One region of the Micromonospora sp. NPDC000316 genome, then DNA from elsewhere that is predicted to be linked to it. Evidence: riboswitches for the same ligand, from Rfam matches in the RefSeq annotation. Region 1 holds a riboswitch; each other region holds the start of a gene.
What was found. Region 1 has a riboswitch for S-adenosylmethionine ahead of ACFY2Q_RS07805 (ABC transporter substrate-binding protein). Riboswitches for the same ligand answer to the same signal wherever they lie in the genome.
Positions count from the first base shown of each region.

Region 2: linked by a shared signal. The riboswitch ahead of thrC (threonine synthase) and the one ahead of ACFY2Q_RS07805 (ABC transporter substrate-binding protein) in region 1 are both predicted to bind S-adenosylmethionine.
Region 3: linked by a shared signal. The riboswitch ahead of ACFY2Q_RS11825 (aminotransferase class V-fold PLP-dependent enzyme) and the one ahead of ACFY2Q_RS07805 (ABC transporter substrate-binding protein) in region 1 are both predicted to bind S-adenosylmethionine.

Region 1 is NZ_JBIAZG010000002.1:709,166-713,771, reverse strand. Features, by position in the region: gene corA (magnesium/cobalt transporter CorA) at 1-504, opposite strand, end outside; gene ACFY2Q_RS07810 (amino acid transporter) at 708-2,657, shown strand; SAM riboswitch class IV at 2,730-2,841, shown strand; gene ACFY2Q_RS07805 (ABC transporter substrate-binding protein) at 3,120-3,977, shown strand; gene ACFY2Q_RS07800 (amino acid ABC transporter permease) at 4,023-4,606, shown strand, end outside.
Region 2 is NZ_JBIAZG010000004.1:224,734-229,339, forward strand. Features, by position in the region: gene thrC (threonine synthase) at 1-1,050, opposite strand, end outside; SAM riboswitch class I at 1,062-1,197, opposite strand; gene ACFY2Q_RS11910 (winged helix-turn-helix domain-containing protein) at 1,298-1,594, shown strand; gene ACFY2Q_RS11915 (DoxX family protein) at 1,720-2,181, opposite strand; gene ACFY2Q_RS11920 (DUF4232 domain-containing protein) at 3,433-4,140, shown strand; gene ACFY2Q_RS11925 (ABC transporter permease) at 4,182-4,606, opposite strand, start outside.
Region 3 is NZ_JBIAZG010000004.1:202,033-206,638, reverse strand. Features, by position in the region: gene ACFY2Q_RS11830 (aromatic acid exporter family protein) at 1-99, shown strand, start outside; gene ACFY2Q_RS11825 (aminotransferase class V-fold PLP-dependent enzyme) at 104-1,366, opposite strand; SAM riboswitch class IV at 1,413-1,532, opposite strand; gene ACFY2Q_RS11820 (PrsW family intramembrane metalloprotease) at 1,557-3,038, shown strand; gene ACFY2Q_RS11815 (hypothetical protein) at 3,050-3,217, opposite strand; gene ACFY2Q_RS11810 (GroES family chaperonin) at 3,311-3,649, opposite strand; gene ACFY2Q_RS11805 (AI-2E family transporter) at 3,757-4,606, shown strand, end outside.

The sequences.
Region 1 (4,606 bases):
GGCCTCCATCCGCCGCCGTACCGCGGCCAGGTCGGGGGCCTCGCCGTGGCGGACCGTGACCACGAAGCCCGGCCCGATGAACAGGTGCAGCTCGGAGAACTCGACCTCCTCCCGCATGTCGTCGTAGCGGGCGGCGCGCAGCACCACGAACAGGGTGTTCCCATAACGTTCCAGCTTGGGCCGCTGGTGGGCGTTGATCGCGTCCTCCACCGCCAGGTCGTGCAGGCGGAACTCCCGGGCCAGCGAGGTGATCTGGTCGATGTCGGGTCGGTACAACCCGATCCAGGCCATCGCGTCGTCCTGCTCCTGAAGGCAGCGGTACGTCTCCGCGAGGCCGTTCGGCGAGGCGAAGCGGTGGCCCCTGATGTAGACAGCGCTGTCCACCAGCCCGCCGGCCGGTATGGGGGCCGGTTCCCCCGCGGGCGGGACGCCGACGCGGGTCTCGTACTCGTCGAGCTGGCGGCCGAAGCCACCACCCGGGCGGAACCGACGGCCGCCGACCATGGCCCGCTCCCCTTTCCCGGTGTCGCCCGTCCGGCGGCCTGCCTGCCGTGGGGGCGCTGCTTTCCCCCGGCCTCCGGCCCGAAACCCTCCGACACGCGCTCGCAGGTGGCCACGACGGGCGGGTTTCCGCGCACGGCGGACGGGTGCCGGCCTGCCGGCGGATACTCGCGGTGACCATGGGCGGGACGACGGGGGTAGCGCCGATGGAGGTCGACAGGCGCGCCGGTCGGCGGACCGACCGGCTGCGGCGCTGGCTGCTCGCCGACGCGTCGGAGCGGCAGGTGCCGCAGGGCCTGCATGTCCGCCAAGCGCAGCAGCGGCACCACCCGTGGTGGAAGGTGATGTGCCTGACCGGCGTCGACTACTTCTCGACGCTCGGCTACCAGCCGGGCATCGCGGCGCTCGCCGCCGGGGCGCTGTCGCCGGTGGCGACACTGGTGCTGGTGTTGGTGACGTTGCTCGGCGCGCTGCCTGTCTATCGGCGGGTGGCGGCGGAGAGCCCGCACGGTGAGGGCTCGATCGCGATGCTGGTACGCCTGCTCAGCTACTGGCCGGGCAAGCTGTTCGTGTTGGTGCTGCTCGGTTTCGCGGCCACCGACTTCATCATCACCATCACCCTGTCCGCGGCCGACGCGACAGCGCACCTCGACGAGAACCCCTTCTGGCCCAGTGGCCTCAAGGGCCACGAGGTGCTGCTCACGTTGCTGCTCGTGGCGTTGCTCGGCGCGGTGTTCCTCAAGGGATTCGGCGAGGCCATTGGGATCGCCGTCGTCCTGGTCGCGGTCTACCTGACGTTGAACGCGGTGGTGATCGTCGACGCGCTGTGGCGGGTGGTGACCCATCCGAGCGCGGTCGGGGACTGGACGAGCACGCTGACCACCGGGCACGGCGATCCGCTGATGGTCGTCGCGCTGTCGCTGCTGGTGTTCCCGAAGCTGGCGCTGGGCCTGTCCGGCTTCGAGACGGGCGTGGCGGTGATGCCGCACATCCGGGGGGACCGCCAAGATTCGGAGGATCGGCCGCTGGGTCGGATCCGGGGCGCGCGTCGGTTGCTCACCACCGCCGCCGCCACCATGAGCGTCTTTCTGATCACCAGCAGCGTGACCACCACAGTGCTGATCCCGCCCGAGGCGTTCCAGCCGGGCGGTCCGGCGAACGGGCGGGCGCTGTCCTATCTGGCACACCAGCACCTCGGCCAGGTGTTCGGCACGGCGTACGACCTGTCGACAATCGGGATCCTCTGGTTCGCGGGCGCCTCGGCGATGGCCGGCCTGCTCAACCTGGTCCCCCGCTACCTGCCCCGGTACGGCATGGCGCCGACCTGGGCCCGGGCGATCCGGCCGCTGGTGCTGGTGTTCACCGGGGTGGCGTTCCTGATCACGATCGTCTTCCGGGCAAGCGTCGATGCGCAGGGCGGCGCGTACGCCACGGGGGTCCTTGTGTTGATCACCTCGGCGTCGACGGCGGTGACCCTCGCGGCGCGACGGCGCCGGCAGCGCGGGCGCATGATCGCGTTCGGGATCATCGCTGTGGTGTTCGTCTACACCACTGCGGCGAACGTGGTGCAACGTCCCGACGGCGTGAAGATCGCCGCCTGCTTCATCGGCGCGATGATCCTGGTGTCGGCGCTGTCGCGGCTGATGCGGGCCTTCGAACTGCGGATCGACCGGGTCGATTTCGACCCGGACGCGGCGGCGTTCGTGGCCGAGCGCAGCGGGCGACGGATCCGCCTCATCGCGCACGAACCGGCGCGACGCGACCTGACCGAATACCGCGACAAGCTGGCGCAGACCATGGCGGACAACGACTTCCCCGACGACAGTGACGTCATATTCGTCGAGGTCCACGTCACCGACCCGTCGGATTTCGAGACCGGGCTGCTGGTGCGCGGCAGCGTGGCGCACGACCGGTTCCCGGTGCTCAGCCTGGCCAGCTCGTCGGTGCCCAACGCGCTGGCCGCCCTGCTCCTGGAGATCCGCGACCGCAGCGGACGACGCCCGCACATCTACTTCGAGTGGACCGAGGGTGGCCCGGCCCGCAACGTCCTGCGGTACCTGGCTTTCGGGCAGGGCGAGATCGCCTCGGTCACCCGGGAGATCCTGCGCCGCCAGGAGCCCGACCAGACCCGCCGGCCGCACGTGCACGCCGGCTGACCAGGCGACGGACGGTGAGCATGGTCATATCGGCTGGACGATCGGCCGGGCTCTGCTGCTAGCCTCGGCGCAGGTCATGAGTGCCAGCGCGAAGCCCCGGCTCGCTGGCCGGCAACCCTCCTCCGCGGTGGGGTGCCCCGGGTGAAGACCAGGCACCGGCAGCACGCCGGTGCAAGCGTGGCCTGGCACCCAGGTCAGCACAGACCCGGGAGACCTGATGCACATCCTCAGCACCGATCCACCCGCCCTCGGCGCGCACGTCCGCGCCGGTCGACCCTCGCCGGCACTGATTCGGCGGCGGCACGTGGACATGATGCGAGTGTGCAGCGCCGCCTGTCGCGGCCGCGCAGCGCACTAGCGCACGCCCTCTTTCCACGAACCACACAAGCGGTACGCCCTCATCGGGCGCACCGTCGGCGGCGCACGCCCATGGCCGCCAGACGCGACCCCTCGGAGACACTCATGCGATTCCTTCCTGCCCTGACCCGTGCCGCCGCCGTCGGCGTCGCCGCCATCCTGGCCGCGACCGCGCTCACCGCCTGCGGCTCCGACGATTCGTCGTCCGACGCCGACAGCAACCCGTACGGGCTGATCCAGGCCGGCGTGCTGCGCGCCGGCACGCTGTCGGACGCGCCGCCGAACGTGTACCTCAAGGACGGCAAGTTCACAGGCTTCGACAACGACCTGCTCACGGCGGTCGCCGACAAGATCGGCCTGAAGGTCGAGTTCGTCGGCACCGACTTCTCCGCGCTGTTGTCCCAGGTCAACAACCGCAAGTTCGACGTCGGCAGCTCCTCGATCACCATCACCGAGGCGCGGAAGAAGAACGTCGACTTCGGCAACGGCTACGACTTCAGCTACTTCGGCCTGGACGTTCCGGCCGGTTCGTCGATCACCGGCTTCGACCAGCTCGCCGGCAAGCGGGTCGTCGTGGTGCAGGGCACCGTCCAGGACGACTACGCCACCGCACAGAAGCTCGACCCGGTGCGGGTGCCGGACTACAACGGTGCGATCAACCAGCTCAAGGCGGGCACCGCCGACGCGTGGATCGCCCCGGCGGAGATCGGCGACAAGTTGGCGGCCGACAGCAACGGCAAGATCACGGTGGCGGCCAAGCAGCTCAGCAACGCCCCTACCGCGTACGCCGTGGCCAAGGGCAACGACAAGCTGCGCGAGGCGCTGAACAAGGGCCTCGACGAGGTCATCGCGGACGGCACGTGGAGCCGGTTGCAGTTGCAGTACTACCCGGGCCGGCCGGTCCCGGAGGACTTCAAGCCAGGCAGCGGCACGGTGGCAGTGCCGTCGCCGGCCGTGTCCTGACGACGTACCGGTGACGAGCGAGCAGGGCGGTAGGAGAGGCGACCGATGGATCCGTTGAGCACCCTGTGGGAGACGTTCTTCGACTGGGACGCCATGCGCGAGGCACTGCCCGACATGCTGACGGTCGGGCTGCCCAACACGCTGATCCTCGCGGTCTCCGCCGCCCTGCTCGGCTCGGTGCTGGGCCTGCTGCTCGCCGTCGCCGGCATTTCCCGCAGCCGGTGGCTGCGCTGGCCGGCGCGGGTCTACACCGACGTGTTCCGAGGGCTGCCGGCGGCGGCGACGATCCTGCTGATCGGCGTCGGGCTGGCCCCGCTGGGCATGCAGGTCTGGGGACCCGATCCGTACCCGCTCGGCATTCTGGCGTTGTCGCTGATCGCGTCCGCGTACATCGGTGAGATCTTCCGCTCGGGCATCCAGTCGGTGGAGGCCGCCCAACTGGAGGGCGCGCGGGCTCTCGGCTTCTCCTGGGCCGACTCGATGCGGCTGGTGATCATCCCGCAGGGCATCCGGCGGGTGCTGCCGGCCTGGGTGAATCAGCTCATCGCGCTGATCAAGGACTCCAGCCTTGTCTACTTCCTCGGGCTGGTGGCCAGCCAGCGGGAGCTGTTCCGGATCGGGCAGGACTA
Region 2 (4,606 bases), on a different contig from region 1:
GGCGCGGATCTCGTCGTCGTCGACGTACTCCATCCAGCCGCCGGTGCGGCGGACCGCCTCCAACGCGTAGAGGCCGGCTGCCGGGTCACCGATGTTCAGCGACTTGGCGATGCCTGTCGGCTTGACGGGGGTGATCGTGTCGGTCTCGGCGTGCAGCGCCGAGGCGATCGGGTTGCAGCCGGCCGACTGTGCGCCGAAGACCTTCCAGCCGCCGGCCGGCGGCTGGACCAGGCCGATCTCGACAAGCTCGGAGAACGCCTTGTCGATCTTGGTGAGCAGCTCGCCGCTGGCCATCGGGATGACCACCTGGGCCGGGATCCGCCAGCCGAGCTGCTCGGCCACCTCGTAGCCGAGGGTCTTGGAGCCCTCCGCGTAGTACGGCCGGACGTTGACGTTGACGAACGCGGTGTCCTCGAACTCGTCGGTCTCGACCAGCTCGCCGCAGAGCCGGTTCACATCGTCGTACGAGCCGTCGATGGCGACGAGCTCGCCGCCGTAGACGGCAGTGGTGATGACCTTGCCCTGTTCGAGGTCGCTGGGGATGAAGACCACCGAGGGAGTGCCGGCGCGGGCGGCGTGGGCGGCCACCGAGTTGGCCAGGTTGCCTGTCGACGCGCAGGCGAACCGGGTGAAGCCGAGCGCCTTCGCCGCGGTGAGCGCCACCGAGACGACCCGGTCCTTGAACGAGTGGGTGGGGTTGGCGCTGTCGTCCTTGACCCAGAGCGGCGCGGTGATGCCCAGCTCGGCGGCGAGGAGCGGGGCCGCCACCAGCGGGGTCAGCCCCGGGTCGAGGGTGACCCGGGTGGCCGGGTCCTGACCGGCGGGCAGCAGCGCGGCGTACCGCCAGATGTTCTTCGGGCCCGCCTCGATCTGCTCGCGGGTGACAGTGGCCAGTGCGGCGGTGTCGTAGTCGACCTCCAGCGGGCCGAAACACTCGTAGCAGGCGTGCTGGGCGGCGAGCGGGTAGCGGGCCGAACAGGCGCGACAGACCAGAGCGCGGGCGGGGCTTGTGGAGGTGTCGATGCCGGAGGCGGCGAGGGTCGACGTCATGTCGAGAAGTCCTCTCATCTTTCCCCGCATCGCACGGTGCGGCAGGGACGGAATTGGCACCTGCCCCGCCTGTCGCTCAGCGGTGAGCGCGCGGGGTGGTTGCCGGGGCGTCGTCGGGCCGTATCCCTCAGCCCCTCTGGATGAGGTATTCAGTTGTGCCGCCGAGTCTAGGCACCGTCGGCCGTCGCATCCAGCGCGGATCCCACGCTGTGAGCTAACAGACCAGGCCAGGGCAGGTGATCAACGGGTGGTGGCCGCCACCGGATCGACCACCGCGACCGGGTCGGTGACCGCTGCCGGCCAGGGCGGTGCCGAGCGCCGCGAGCACGCCTGCAACACATTCGAGATCGGCGTCTCCAAGGCGACCCGCAGCCACCACCTCAGGGTGCTGCGCGAGGCCGGCATAACCCGCACCCGGGCCGCCGGCACCAGCCGCTACGTCCGCCTCCGCCGCGACGAGCTGAACAAGCTCTACCCCGGCCTCCTGGACGCCGTCCTCATCCCCCGCCCGCCTGCGTCCTCGTTCGCCAGCCGCACCGAGTAGGACCTGCCACCGGCGCACGCTATGGAGCTGAATCGTCTGCGACATCAGCGCAGGGATGGCCTCTCGCCAGGCGCGCCGCCGGAGCCGCCCCATTGAGGCTCCGGCGGCGCGCGGCACATGTGCGATCAGACGGACACCGAGCTGGGCTCGGCGGCCGAGACCGGCGCTGGTGCCGATGGAGAGTCGTTGCGACGCCGGGCGAGCAGCGTGTCGAGCGCCCAGGACCCCGGGCCAAGCACCGCTACCAGCAAGAACGACCAGCAGAAGAGCGCCGACAGCTCACCGCCGTTGTGCAGTGGCAGCAGGCCCTCGGGCTGGTGTACGACGAAATAGGCGTACGCCATCGAGCCGGAGGCGAGAAGCGCGGCGGGCCGGGTGAAGAGCCCGACCAGCACCAGCGCGCCGCAGACCAACTGGATCAGCGCGGCCCACCAGCCCGGCCAGGTGCCGAGGGGTATCGCCTTGCCGGTAATGGGGTTGCCGCCGAACAACCCGAAGATCGAGGACAGGCCGTGCAACGCGAACAGCAGGCCGGTCACGATGCGGAACAGGGACAGGATCGGCCCGCCGAGCCGAGACAAGTTCATGGGACCTCCATCGACACAAATAGATACCTGTCAATGATGAGGCAGGGCAAGATTGAAGTACATAAATTCCTTGCTAGTGGGAAGATCCTGGCCGAAAACATCTCGGAAGAAACGTTCACGACCACGAGCAGCCCCGGCGGCGGAGGTGCGACACAGGCACCGCCACCTGCACCTATGCAAGAACTCAAGCTATGCGCCACACCGGCTTGCGGCCGTGGGAGCGCTCCCGAACTTTAAGATACAGCCTGTCCTGATGCCCGTACAGCCTGTCGAACTGCCCATCGCGCCCCGCCGCGCGCCCACTTCGCCTCAACTACGGCCGGGGCCTGCCGTCGTCGCCCCACAGCACGTAATCCACCCGGTGCCTCCCCGCGACCGCCGCGACCGTCCCGCTGTGGCTAACCAGCGCGGGCTGCGTCCACCCGCCGATCGGCCAACTCCCCTGACCGACACAAGGCGGCGGCTCGCAGACCCGGCCAGCCCTGTGCACGCACGGCCAACTCCCCCGACCGACACAAGGCGACGACTCGCAGACCCGGCCCGCCCTGCGCACGCACGGCCAACTCCCCCGACCGACACAAGGCGACGACTCGCAGACCCGGCCAGCCCTGTGCACGCACGGCCAACTCCCCCGACCGACACAAGGCGACGACTCGCAGACCCGGCCAGCCCTGCGCACATGGTCGACTTTCCCGGCCGACACGAGGCCGCAGCTCGCGGACCCGACGCGGCCCTCCGAACGCATGGTCAACTCCATATCGCCGATATTGGGGTGACCCGTTCGCGGGATACCGCAATGTCGGCGAAATGGAGTGGATCAACAGGCCGCGATAGGTGAGCAGGCTAGCGATGTCGCAAACGATTCAGCTCCAAAGGCACGACAGGAGGGCCCCCGGGGCAGGCCAGCGCCGGGTAGGCAGGCAGTTCGGCGGGCAGACGGCGGCCAGGCGGCCAGGCGGACGGCTAGACGGGCCGGCCGGGTCGGGCGGCTAGACAGGCCGGCCAAGTCAGGCGGCTAGACAGGCCGGCCAAGTCAGGCGGCTAGACAGGCCGGCCAAGTCAGGCGGGGCGAGCGGGCGAGCAGCCGGGCAGGCGAGGCGAGCGGCCGGGCGGGCGGCGAGGCGAGCGGCCGGGCGCGCGAGCAGCCGGCAGGCGGGCGGGCGGGCGGGCGAGCAGCCGGCAGGCGGGCGGGCCGGGGAGCGGTGGGGAGCGGTCGGCGGTGGTGGTCGTCGGGCAATGGTGGACGCCGAGATGAGCGATGATCGGCGGATGATCTCGCACGACACGGCAGCATGGCGACGGATCGGCGCGGTGGTCGCGTCAGCGCTGGCGCTCGGCGCCTGTGCACCCGGCGACCATCGCGGCCAGTCCGGGGACCCGACGGGCCCACCGCCGGTGCGCACGGCTGCGCCCAGCCCGTTCGCGAGCACCGATCCGCTGCCCGAGTGCCCGGGATCCGGTATCCGGATCCGGGCCACCGGCGGAGACGCGGCGAGCGGCCTGCGTGCCCTCGGCTTGGAGTTGGTGAACTGCGGCGAGCAGCCCTATCGACTCAACGGCTACCCGAGTTTGCAGGTGGTGGACGAGCAGCGCCAGCCGATCGCCCTGCGGGTGCTGAACGGGGCGAAGGACATCACGATGGGCTTCGACCAGCCGCCCCGCGAGGTCACGCTGCAAAGCGGGGATCGGGCCACCGCTGTGGTGCTCTGGCGCAACCTGGTCACCGATTCGACTGTGGTGGCCACCGAAGGGGCGTACCTGTGGGTCGCCCCCGCTGCCGGGCAGCCGACCCAGGAGGTCGACCCGGACGGACCGATCGACCTGGGTAACACCGGCCGGATCGGCGTCAGCGCCTGGAAGAAGGCCGACCCGTCGACGCCAGCGCCGACCCGGCCGGCCCCGCCGCCGGCGCCGAGCGCGGTGCCGTCGTCGGTGAACCCACCCGCCAGCCGGCTGTGAGAGCGGCCGGCGGTAAGGGCACCGGCAACGAGACCAGCCGGCTATGACGTGATGTCCTTGCGGGTGAAGCGCCAGAACGCCAACCCCCAGAACAGCGTCGCGTAGCTGATCGCCGAGATGCAGCCTCGCACCACGTCGTCGGTCTGCACCGGAGTGGAGAGCAGCCCCAGCCAGGCGGTGCTGAAGTGGGTGGGCAGGAAGTCGCGTACCGCGCCCAGGGCGGTGATCTGGTCCAGGATGCTGGACAGGATCCAGAGCAGCACCGCACCGCCGACCGCGCCCAACGCGGCGTCCGTCGTCACCGACAGCAGGAACGCCAGCCCGGCCACCACCAGGAGTACGACCGCCAGATAGCCGAGCACGGCGAGCAGCCGAAGCAGCCCCTCGGTGGGTTCCAGTTCGGCGGCGACAGTGCTGCGCAGGGGCGACCAGCCGTAGCGCAGGGTGCCGGCGAGCAGGGCGGTGC
Region 3 (4,606 bases), on a different contig from region 1:
TGGATCCGCACCGCCTTCGGGGAGCAGGAGCGGCCGGTCGGTCAGCCGGCCGGGCCGGCCGAGGCGCCGAAGCCGCCCACCGCGCCACCCATCGGCTGAGCGCTCAGCCCAGCGTGGCCAGCGCCGCGAGCAGCCGGTCCACCTGGGCAGCGGTGCTGCCCAGGCCGATGCTGGCACGCAACGCGGTGGGTGGAAGATCCCGCCGACCGGTACGCGCCGCCGCGTCGGCGAGCAGCCGCCGGGCCAACGGGTGGGCACAGAACAACCCGTCCCGTACGCCGATCCGGTGCTCGGCGGCCAGCCGGGCGGCCACCTCCGCCGAGTCCCGCCCGGCGACCACGAACGAGACGATGCCGACCCGGGGCGCCTCGGGGCCGAAGGTGCGCAGCTCCACCACGTGCGGCAGGGCGGCGATGCCGGCGCGTAGCCGGGCCAGCAGCGCCTGCTCGTCGGCGGCCAGCGCGGCCCGGTCCGCGTTGCCCAGCGCCTCGCAGACCGCAGCCAGCGCCACCGCACCCAACAGGTTCGGCGTGCCACCCTCGTGCCGTGCCGGGCCGGTCGTCCAGGTCACGTCGTGGGTGGCCGGCCCGACGTGGCTTGTCGCGCCGCCACCGGACAGGTAGGGCGCGGCGGCGTCCAGCCAGTCCGAGCGGCCGATGAGGACGCCCGCGCCGAACGGGGCGTACAGCTTGTGGCCGGAGACGGCCAGGTAGTCCACATCGAGCGTGAGCAGGTCGACGGGGGCGTGCGGGGCGAGTTGCGCGGCGTCGAGGACGATCCGGGCACCGTGCCGGTGGGCCACCCGCGCCAGCTCGGCGACCGGCCACCGCTCCCCTGTCACGTTGCTGGCCCCGGTCACCGCGACAAGCACCGGCAGCGCCGGGTTGCTGTTCCGGCGCAGCTCGGTGAGGGCGGCGGCGAGAGCGCGTACCGCCTCGGCCGGGTCGGTGGGCACCGGCAGCCGGACCGAGCCGCGCGGCCACGGCAGCAGGTTGGCGTGGTGCTCACCGGCGAATGTGACAACCGTCGCGCCGGCCGGCAGGGCCCGAGCCAGCAGGTTGAGCGCATCCGTGGTGTTCCGGGTGAAGATCACGTGATCGTCGGCGCGGGCGCCGAAGAAGTCGCCGACCGTCTGCCGGGCCCGCTCGTAGTCGAGCGTGCAACGGCGCGACAGCGCGCCAGCGCCTCGGTGCACGCTCGCGTACCAGGGCAGCAGTTCGGTCACCGCGTCGGCCGCGGCCCGCGCGCACGGCGCGGTGGCCGCGTAGTCCAGGTTGATTTCGCCGGGTACGCCGAGCACGTCGAGCGGCGCCGCCGAAGCGGGAGCGGCGATCGTGGGCAGCGAGGGTACGAGGGTGACGGGCATGCCGGAGCCTCCGGGGTCAGGGACCCCTGGCGTTAGGCCGGGACGGGGTCCGCGCTTGCCCAGCACGCCGATCGGGCTGGGCCCGGTCATCACCCGGGGCACCCCACCGCGAACTGACGAGGGTTGCCGGCCAGCAAACCGGGGCTTCGCGCTGGCACTCGTGACCTGCCCAGCAGCATAGCGGCTGTGGATGCGCCCGAACCAGCCGGCGTCGGATGGCTACGCTGACCGCATGGCCGACACCCCGCCCGGTGCACCCCTGCCGTCGTCGCCGCCCGCGCCCGCGGCCCCGCCCGCAGGCGAGGCACCCCGGATGCCGCTGCGCCGACTCGGCTGGCGACGATTCCTGGTGCTGGCCGGGGTGGTGCTGCTCATCGCCGCGTGCGCGGTGTTCATGGTCTTCACGCTCGGCCAGTCGCTCGGCGTGCAGGCCCTGCTGGTCGGGGTGGTCGCCGCGATCCTGCCGGTGCCGGTGCTGGTCGCCTGCTTCCTCTGGCTCGACAGGTACGAACCGGAGCCGCTGAAATATCTGATCTTCTGCTTCGCCTGGGGAGCTTTCGTCTCCACGGCGGCCTCGCTCACCGTCAACGAGTTCGCCGCCGGCCGGTTCGCCGACTGGGGGCTGCCCGCCGCGCTCACCGGGGTGCTCGTGGCACCGTTCATCGAGGAGTTGACCAAGGCCCTCGGCCCGATCCTGCTGCTCGTGTTCCGCCGCCGGGAGTGGTCCGGGATCACCGACGGGCTTGTCTACTGCGGGCTCTCCGCGGTCGGCTTCGCCATGGTGGAGAACATCCTCTACCTGGGCGGGTACGGCTACGCGGCAGGCGCCGACCGGTACGGCCCGGCGACCGGCACCCAGCAGGTCATCGCCATCTTCATCGTCCGGATCCTCCTGTTCGGGTTCGCCCATCCGCTCTTCACCTCGATGACCGGTGTGGGGCTGGGCATCGCGGCCCGGACGGCCGACCGTCGGGTCCGGGTGCTCGCCCCCATCGCCGGCCTGCTGCTGGCGATGATCCTGCACGGCACCTGGAACCTGCTGCCCACGCTGACCCAGGCCACCGGCGAAGCAGTGATCATGTTGTACGGCTTCCTCGGCCTGATGGTCCCTGTGTTCTTCGGCATGGTGGGGCTCGCGCTGTGGCTGCGCGCGTGGGAGGGCCGGCTCACCGAGCGGAGACTGCCGGACTACGTGCGGGCAGGCTGGCTGAGCCCACCCGAGGTGGCCGCGCTGAGCAGCCTCGGCCGTCGGCACGCGGCCCGCAGTTGGGCGCGCCGGGTGGCAGGCGACGCCGGTGTCCGGGCGATGCGGGGCTACCAGTTCTCCGCCACCCGGCTGGCGCTGCTGCGCGACGGAACGCTTCGTGGCCTGGACCGCAAGCCCGCCGACCAGGAGCGGACCGCTGCCGAGGAGCGGCAACTGCTGGACGCGATCACCGCGTACCGGTCGTTCTTCGTGGGTCGGGACCCGCAGGCTCCGGTGGGGGTCTGGGACGGTAGCCGATACCACCTGCGCTTCCCGGACGGTACGCAGCGGCCGGTGGCCGCACCCGACGAGCCGGTGGTGCCGATTCCGGTGGTGCTGGCCCCGCCGCCGCCCCCGATGGGCTATCCGCCGCCCGGCTGGCACGGCGCGCGTCCCGTGGCGCCCTGGCCGCCCGGTCGTCCCTGACGGCTGGGGGTTCAGGTCATCAGGGTGGTGAGGAAGTCACCGAGCCCCTGGGCCATCGCCACGAGCATCGCCCCGATCGCCTTGAACAGCTGCGCGGCGCCGTCCGGTCGGAACGCCATGAAGTAGATCAGGAACGCGACACTGCCCCAGGTCAGCAGCTTCTTCACGAATACCGGCATCGTCCCTCCCCAGGGCAACGGTCGCCGGCTGGCTTCCCGCCGTGCGGCCGGGCAAACGGCACGCGCCGCCGCAGGTGACCCGGGAGGTGCGTCCTAGAGGTAGAGGCCCGTGGAGTTGTTCTCGATCCGCTCGGCCGCCACGGCGTGCACATCGCGCTCCCGCAGCAGCACGTACCCGCGGCCGTGCAGCTCGACCTCGGACCGGTCGTCGGGGTCGAACAGCACCCGGTCGCCGGAGACGATGGCGCGGACGTTGGGCCCCACGCCGACGGCGGTGGCCCACGCGAGGCGCTTGCCGACCGCTGCGGTCGCCGGGATGACGATGCCGGCGGTGGAGCGCCGCTCGCCCTCGCTGCCGTCCATCCGCACCAGCACGCGGTCGTGCAGCAGGCGGATCGGCAGGCCGGAGTCGAAATCCTGGTCGGCGGTCACGGGGAGACGCTACCGTGTCGCCGGTGGCCGGCTGCCGGTGGTTACGCCCGAGGTGGATGGGGCACTGTGTGGCGGAACTGCCCTAGTGTGTCGGGAACGGATGTGCGCTGTCCGGCCTGTCGCCGCGGGGGCGGATTGGTTCTTTCTGCCAGGAGGTGCGCTTGAGCCGCTTCGAGCCGGTACGCGGGCGGCTGCGCCGTGCCTACCAGTCGACCCGGGAGTCGGTACGCACCGGCCAGCAGAAGCCGAGTGACTCGCCGGAGACGCCCGGCCTCGCCTCGCCCGCCGTGCCGGGGCCCCCCGCCCCGCCGACCGCCACTGTCATCGGCGCGGAGCCTCCGGTGGATCTGCACACGTCGACGTCCAGTCGGGACGACGCCGATGTGCCGCACGGGCTGCGGATCGCAGCCGCCTGGTGCTGGCGGCTGATCGTGATCGGGGTGGTGGCCTGGGCGCTGCTCCGGATCGTCGGCACGGTCAAGATCGTGATCATCCCGTTGGCCATCGCGCTGCTGCTGTCGGCGCTGCTCGCGCCGGCCGTTGGTTGGCTACTGCGGGCCCGGCTGCCCCGGTCGCTGGCCACGGCGGTGGTGCTCGTCGGCGGCCTGGCGAGTGTCATCGGCACGCTGACCCTTGTGGTCAACGAGTTCATCCAGGGTGTGCCGGAGTTGAGCGCGAAGTCCTCCGAGGGCGTCCGGCAGATCCAGAACTGGCTGAAGACCGGCCCGCTGCACGTGTCCGACGGGCAACTCGACCGCTACATCGCCGAGGCGCAGGGCTGGATCAACGACAACACCTCGAAGTTCACAAGCGGCGCGCTGAGCACTGCCGCGACGCTCGCGGAGGTGCTGACCGGCACGCTGCTGGTGCTCTTCGCCACGTTCTTCTTCCTGCGCGACGGCAGCCGGATCTGGCGTTTCCTCGTCCGGCTGCTGCCGGTGGCCGCCCGGTGGAAGG